2 linked regions of the Actinoallomurus bryophytorum genome follow. The protein of the gene in region 1 interacts with the protein of each later gene in a pairwise test. Links are inferred from orthologs where the notes say so. Each region holds a gene or a part of one and is shown in the gene's direction. Other genes may lie near its edges.

Region 1 (3,156 bases):
TGGACGACTGGACCGGGCGGCTGCCGACGCGTGGCGGGGGCAGCCTGCGGTTCTCGCTGCTGCTCCACGATCCGCTCGTCCTGGTCGTGCCCGCGAGCCACTGGGCCGCCGACCAGAGCCACGAGATCGACCTGTGGCGACTGCGCGAGGAGCCGTGGCTGGCCGCGCCGGCGGGCGAGCCGTCCCGCCAGGCGTTCGACCGGCTGCTCGCGGACGTGGGAGGCGCGCCGCCGATGCCGTGGGAGTTCGAGGGCCTCGGCACGATCCTCGGCCTGGTCGCGCGCGGCGTCGGGATCGCCGCCGTGCCCAGCCTCGCGCTCACCGCGGCGGTGCCCGGCATCGTGGCACGCGCACTGCCCGGTTCGGTGACGCGATACGTGTACGCGGTCGTGCGGACGGCGAGCGTACGCCGCCCGTCGGTCGCGGTTACGTTGGAGGCGCTGCGGGACGCGGTGGCCGAGATCGACGTCATGTCGGTGGGCCGGCCGCCGAAGGCCGATGATCTAGCGAAGTGAGGGGTGCCATGCGCCGCAGCGCGAGAGGCGTCGAGCGGCACTGGCGGCATCAACGGCTGATCCCGGCGGTCTATGACTTCGTCGTGGAGCACGAGCGGCTGGCACGACTGGGCGGCCGGGTGCTCTGGGGCGTGGACGTGCGCGCCATGTACGCCTCGTTCGCCGAGGCCGGACGGCTGCCCACGGGCGCCGCGGTGCTGGATGTGCCGTGCGGGGGAGGCGTGGCCTTCCGCGGCGTGCCGCCGGGCGCGGACCTGCGCTACGTCGCGGCCGACCTGTCCCCGATGATGCTGCGCCGGGCACGCGCGGAGGCCGGCCGTCGTGGTCTGCCGGCCGTGTTCGTGCGGCTGAGCGTGGACCGGCTGCCGTTCCCGCCGTCGGCGTTCGACCTCTGCGTGACCTACAACGGCCTGCACTGCCTTCCCGACCCCACGTCCGCGGTGGCCGAGATGGCACGCGTGCTGCGGCCCGGCGGCGTACTCCGGGGCAGCGCCGTGGTGACCGGGGCCGGGCGGCGTTTCGACGCGCTCATCGCGGTGTTCCGGTGGCGGGGCGACTTCGGAGCTCCCGGCGACGTGACCGATCTGCGCGGCTGGTTGTCGGCGGCGGGGCTCGAGGCCGTTTCGGTGAGCCGCTCGGGCGCCCTGGCGCACTTCTCGGCCGTGAAGCCCGGCGGCGACGACTAGCGCCGGTCCCTACACTTGGGCGCATCATGGCCGTGCAAATCGCTCCCAGCATCCTGTCCGCCGACTTCGCCCGGCTCGCCGACGAGGTCGCCGCCATCGCCGACGCCGACTGGGTCCACGTCGACGTCATGGACAACCACTTCGTGCCCAACCTCACCATCGGGCTGCCCGTGGTCGAGGCGCTCCTCAAGACGACGACGCTTCCGGTGGACTGCCACCTGATGATCGAGGACCCCGACCGGTGGGCCCCCGGCTACGCCGCGGCGGGGGCGGCCAGCGTCACGATCCACGTCGAGGCGGCGAGCGCCCCGATACGTACGCTCCGCGAGATCCGTTCCGCGGGGGCCCGTGCCGGGCTGGCCCTCAACCCGGGCACGGCCGTCGACCCGTACGCCGACCTGCTTTCTGAGATCGACATGCTGCTCGTGATGACCGTCGAGCCGGGCTTCGGCGGGCAGCGTTTCCTCGACGTGGTCCTGCCGAAGGTGCGCCGGGCGCGTGAGCTCATCAAGGGCCGTGACCTCGACGTCTGGCTCCAGGTCGACGGCGGCGTCAACGCCGGGACCATCGAACGCTGCGCCGAGGCGGGCGCGGACGTGTTCGTCGCGGGCTCGGCGGTGTACTCCGCCGACGACCCCGCGGCGGCCGTACGCTCCCTGCGCGAGCGCGCCGCCGCGGTTTCGTCTCAGGCGTAGACCGCGGTGGGGCCGTCCATCCGCTTGCCGATGCGGCCCTGGGCGGCGAGCACCTCGAGGTGGGCACGGGTCTCCGTGGTCGCCAGCATCTGGTTGAACATGTCCAGCTCGTCGAAATGACGCTCGTGCCGGGTCCAGGTGAGCGCGCGTGCCGTCTCGTACGCGGTGCCGGCCCCGGCGGCGATCACGGAGGCACAGGCGTCCAGGCGTTCGGCATGGTGGTCCAGCAGGGCGTCCACCCGCGCGTGCACGCTGTCGGTGACGGGCCCGTGCGCGGGCAGCAGCCGGAGGTCGGGCAGCTCACGGACGACCTTCAGCGACGCGAGGTACGAGCCGAGCGGCGAGGACTCGGGCGCGCTCTCGAACCCGATCGAGGGCGTGATGTGCGGCAGGACGTGGTCGCCCGCGAACATCAGCCCACCGGCCAGGTCGGTGTAGACCAGATGCCCGCGCGTGTGACCGGGGGTGGGCACGGCGAGCAGCTGACGTCCGCTGAGGGGCAGCTCGGCGCGCCCCTCGATCCACTCGTCCGGCATCTCCCACTCGGCCGGATCGTGACCGCCCTCGCGCCAGGCGGCCCGTAGCTGCTCGATGAGGGTGTGGGCGCCGCACGCGAGCAGCTGGTCGAGCTGGGGCGACCGGTCGGGCGGCCCGGAACGGGTCAGGACCTCGAGCGTCGGGCGCTCACCGATCCCGAGACTCACCCGCGTGCCGAACTCCTTGCGCACCGCGATGGCCTGCGTGTAGTGGTCACGATGGACGTGGGTGACCAGGAACCTCGTGATGTCGGCGACCCGGAAGCCGATGTCCTTGAGGGAGGTCTCCAACTGCCGGCGGGCCTCGTCGAGGGCCCAGCCGCCGTCGATGAGGACCAGGCCTTCGGCGTCCTCGATGGCGTAGACGTTGACCGCCCGCAACCCGTCCGAGGGCAGCGGCAGTGGTATCCGGTGCACTCCAGGCGCGACCTGGAACGCTCCAGGTTTGATCCACTCGGTCCGATCTGACATCGACACGCCCTCGTCTTTCCGGATCCGAAAAATTAGAACCTGATTCGATCTATACCGGACTCACCGGCTCGGGACCACGCCTGAGGCCGGTGAATCTGGACACTCTAGCCGCGGCCGGCACCGGATGCGGGCGTGCGTACGGCGGTGATGGTCATCCGCGGAGGCGGACGACGTACTTGCCCGCACCGCGCCCCTCGGCGAGCATCTGGTGGACCGCGGGCGCATCCGCGAGCGAGCCGACCTCGGTGACCGC
Region 2 (3,160 bases), 1.3 Mb from region 1 along the record:
CAAGAGGAGGCGATCGAGGTCGCCGACACCATCGTGGTGCTGGCCGGTGGCCGGGTGGAGCAGTCCGGCAGCCCGCATGAGGTGTACGACAACCCGGCCAACCAGTTCGTGATGCGCTTCCTCGGCCCGGTGACCGAGCTGGACGGCCGCCTGGTCCGCCCGCACGACATCGAGCTGACCACCGAACCCGAGCCGGGCAGCACCGAGGCTACGGTCGAACGCGTGGTCCGGCTGGGCTTCGAGGTCCGGGTGGAGATGAGACTCGGGGAACAGGACGCGTGGGCCCAGGTCACCCGGGGGCTGGCCGAACGACTTGGGCTGGCGCCGGGTGAGACCGTGCATGTCCGGCCCAGCTCCGACGCTCGGACCCTCGCCATCGCCTGAGCCTGTGCACATCACCGCACGTACCGACTACGCCCTACGGGCCGTACTCGCCCTGGCCGCGGCGGACCCCGCCACCGTCACCGCCGGCGCGCTGGCGGCCGGGGAGGGCATGCCGCTGGCCTTCCTGAAGACCATTCTCAGTGAACTACGCGGCGCCGACCTCATCGCCACCCAGCGCGGCCCGGAGCGCGGCTACCGGCTGACCCGGCCCGCCACCGAGATCTCGGTCGGCGAGGTCATCCGGGTGGTCGACGGCTCGCTCACCGACATCCGCGGCGAGCCGGCCGCCGACGCCTGCTACGAAGGCACGGCGACGCACCTGCGCCACGTCTGGCTGGCCGCCGACACGGCGGTGCAGAACATCGTCGACCAGGTGACCCTTGCCGACGTCGTCACCGGCAACCTGCCCCCGCACGTCCGTGACCTCACCGGCTGAGCCGGGCCGTACACGGTCGTGCCGGAAGAGGACGTGCTGGGAACGTCAAGGTGTCTCCTGGCCGAACTTGCTCCCCGGTGAACCCGAAACAGGGGTGGCGTTGCGCCGGGGCCCTCTCCGGGGCGGCTAGGCTCGTGGGGCGAAACGTCCCGTAGTGATTACAAGGAGATCAAGTGTCGTCGATCGACGCCGTACACGCTCGGGAGATCCTCGACTCCCGTGGTAATCCCACCGTCGAGGTCGAGGTGCTGCTCGACGACGGCAGCGAGGCGCGCGCCGCGGTGCCGAGTGGAGCCTCGACCGGTCAGTTCGAAGCGGTCGAACTCCGCGATGGCGGCGAGCGCTACAACGGAAAGGGCGTCGAGAAGGCCGTCCTCGGAGTGCTCGACGAGATCGCGCCCGAGCTGCTCGGCTACGACGCCGACGACCAGCGCCTCATCGACCAGGCGCTCATCGACCTGGACGGCACGCCGGACAAGTCCCGCCTCGGCGCGAACGCCCTCCTCGGCGTGAGCCTGGCGGTGGCCAAGGCGGCCGCCAAGACGGCGAACCTCCCGCTGTTCCGTTACGTCGGTGGCCCCAACGCGCACCTGCTGCCGGTGCCGATGATGAACATCCTCAACGGTGGTGCGCACGCCGACACCAGCGTCGACATCCAGGAGTTCATGGTCGCGCCGATCGGCGCGCCGACGTTCAGTGACGCGGTCCGCTGGGGTGCGGAGACCTACCACGCGCTGAAGTCGGTGCTCAAGGGCCGCGGCCTGGCGACCGGGCTGGGCGACGAGGGCGGCTTCGCCCCCGAGCTGCCGAGCAACCGCGACGCCCTCGACCTCATCCTCGAGGCGATCAAGAGCGCCGGCTTCCGGCCGGGCACCGACATCGCGCTCGCCCTCGACGTGGCCGCGACGGAGTTCCACACCGATGGCACCTACGACTTCGAGGGTGCCAAGCGCTCGTCGGAGGAGATGGCCGCCTACTACGGTGAGCTGCTCGACGCGTACCCGCTGGTCTCCATCGAGGACCCGCTGTCCGAGGAGGACTGGGCGGGCTGGAAGGCCCTCACGGACGCCGTCGGCGGCAAGGTGCAGATCGTGGGCGACGACCTGTTCGTCACCAACCCCGAGCGCCTGCAGCGCGGCATCGACGCGGGCTCGGCCAACGCCCTGCTGGTCAAGGTCAACCAGATCGGCACCCTCACCGAGACGCTCGACGCGGTCTCGCTCGCCCAGAGCAACGGCTTCCGCTGCATGATGAGCCATCGTTCCGGCGAGACCGAGGACACCACGATCGCCGACCTGGCGGTGGCCACCAACTGCGGTCAGATCAAGACCGGCGCCCCGGCGCGTAGCGACCGGGTGGCCAAGTACAACCAGCTGCTCCGCATCGAGGAACTCCTCGACGACGCCGCGCGCTACGCCGGTGCCGCCGCGTTCCCCCGATTCCGCTGGCAGTAGAGCCGATGGCTCGCATGATGCACCGTGACTGAGGAGAAGAAGCGCCCGGCCGAGGTGGACGCCAAGGAGTTGCGGCGCGCCCACCTCACCGGGCGTGCCGCGATCCTGGCCGTGGTCGCCTGCGCCATCGCGCTGAGCCTGGCCTACCCGGTGCGCGAGTACATCGCGCAGCGGCGCGAGATCGCCCAGCTCCGTGTCCAGCAGCGGCAGGCACAGCAGCAGGTCGAACAGCTCGCCGCGCAGAAACAACGCCTCGGCGACGAGTCCTACATACGCGGCCAGGCGCGGAGCCGCCTGCACATGTGCGACCCAGGGGCGAAGTGCTACGTCGTGCTCGGTGGCGACCAGGGGGAGACCGGGGACGCAGGCCACAAGGCCGCACCGCCCGCGCCCCCGTGGTACGTCACCCTCTGGCAGTCGGTGGACGCGGCCGACCGGCGCCGCTGACCGCATAACCTTGCAGCGGACGCTCGGCTCGTATTCAGGGCCCGGCGGCATACTCGATGGGCTCGACGAGACACTCGAGGGGACAAGGGTGATCGACCAACGCGACGCCGCCGCGGTGGCGGCCCAGCTCGGCCGTGAGCCGCGCGGGCTCCAGGCGGTGGCCCATCGCTGCCCGTGCGGACTGCCGGACGTGGTGGAGACCGCGCCGCGGCTCTCCGACGGCTCCCCGTTCCCCACGCTCTTCTATCTGACCTGTCCGAAAGCGGCCTCGGCCATCGGCACCCTCGAGGCGAGCGGGCTGATGCGGGAGATGACCGCGCGGCTGGCCACCGACCCTGAGCTTGCGGAGGCGTACGCGGCGGCGCACGATGACTACGTCGCCCGCCGGGACGCCGCCGCGCGAGCGCAGGGCGTCGAGCCGCTTCCCGCGGGTACGCAG

The links.
Region 2: the proteins of rpe (region 1) and eno interact in binary tests that used the Escherichia coli proteins (3 or more experiments, as listed by UniProt). The link is inferred for Actinoallomurus bryophytorum from one-to-one orthologs.

Annotation. Positions count from the first base shown.
Region 1 is NZ_VFOZ01000001.1:109,970-113,125, reverse strand. What follows is about bases 219-3,061. They hold rpe (ribulose-phosphate 3-epimerase), read left to right. Parts: upstream 219-1,227; coding sequence 1,228-1,896; downstream 1,897-3,061. Other genes in these bases: FB559_RS00535 (quinone oxidoreductase family protein), read right to left, coding at 3,055-3,061; FB559_RS00540 (MBL fold metallo-hydrolase), read right to left, coding at 1,887-2,903; FB559_RS00550 (class I SAM-dependent methyltransferase), read left to right, coding at 524-1,201; FB559_RS00555 (LysR family transcriptional regulator), read left to right, coding at 219-515. Also shown: more of FB559_RS00555, read left to right, coding at 1-218; more of FB559_RS00535, read right to left, coding at 3,062-3,156. UniProt on the Escherichia coli protein: Catalyzes the reversible epimerization of D-ribulose 5-phosphate to D-xylulose 5-phosphate.
Region 2 is NZ_VFOZ01000001.1:1,409,506-1,412,665, reverse strand. The notes cover bases 287-3,133. They hold eno (phosphopyruvate hydratase), read left to right. Parts: upstream 287-993; coding sequence 994-2,274; downstream 2,275-3,133. Other genes in these bases: FB559_RS06675 (DUF501 domain-containing protein), read left to right, coding at 2,810-3,133; FB559_RS06680 (FtsB family cell division protein), read left to right, coding at 2,299-2,721; FB559_RS06690 (RrF2 family transcriptional regulator), read left to right, coding at 389-820; FB559_RS06695 (sulfate/molybdate ABC transporter ATP-binding protein), read left to right, coding at 287-384. In the rest of the region: more of FB559_RS06695, read left to right, coding at 1-286; more of FB559_RS06675, read left to right, coding at 3,134-3,160. UniProt on the Escherichia coli protein: Catalyzes the reversible conversion of 2-phosphoglycerate (2-PG) into phosphoenolpyruvate (PEP). It is essential for the degradation of carbohydrates via glycolysis.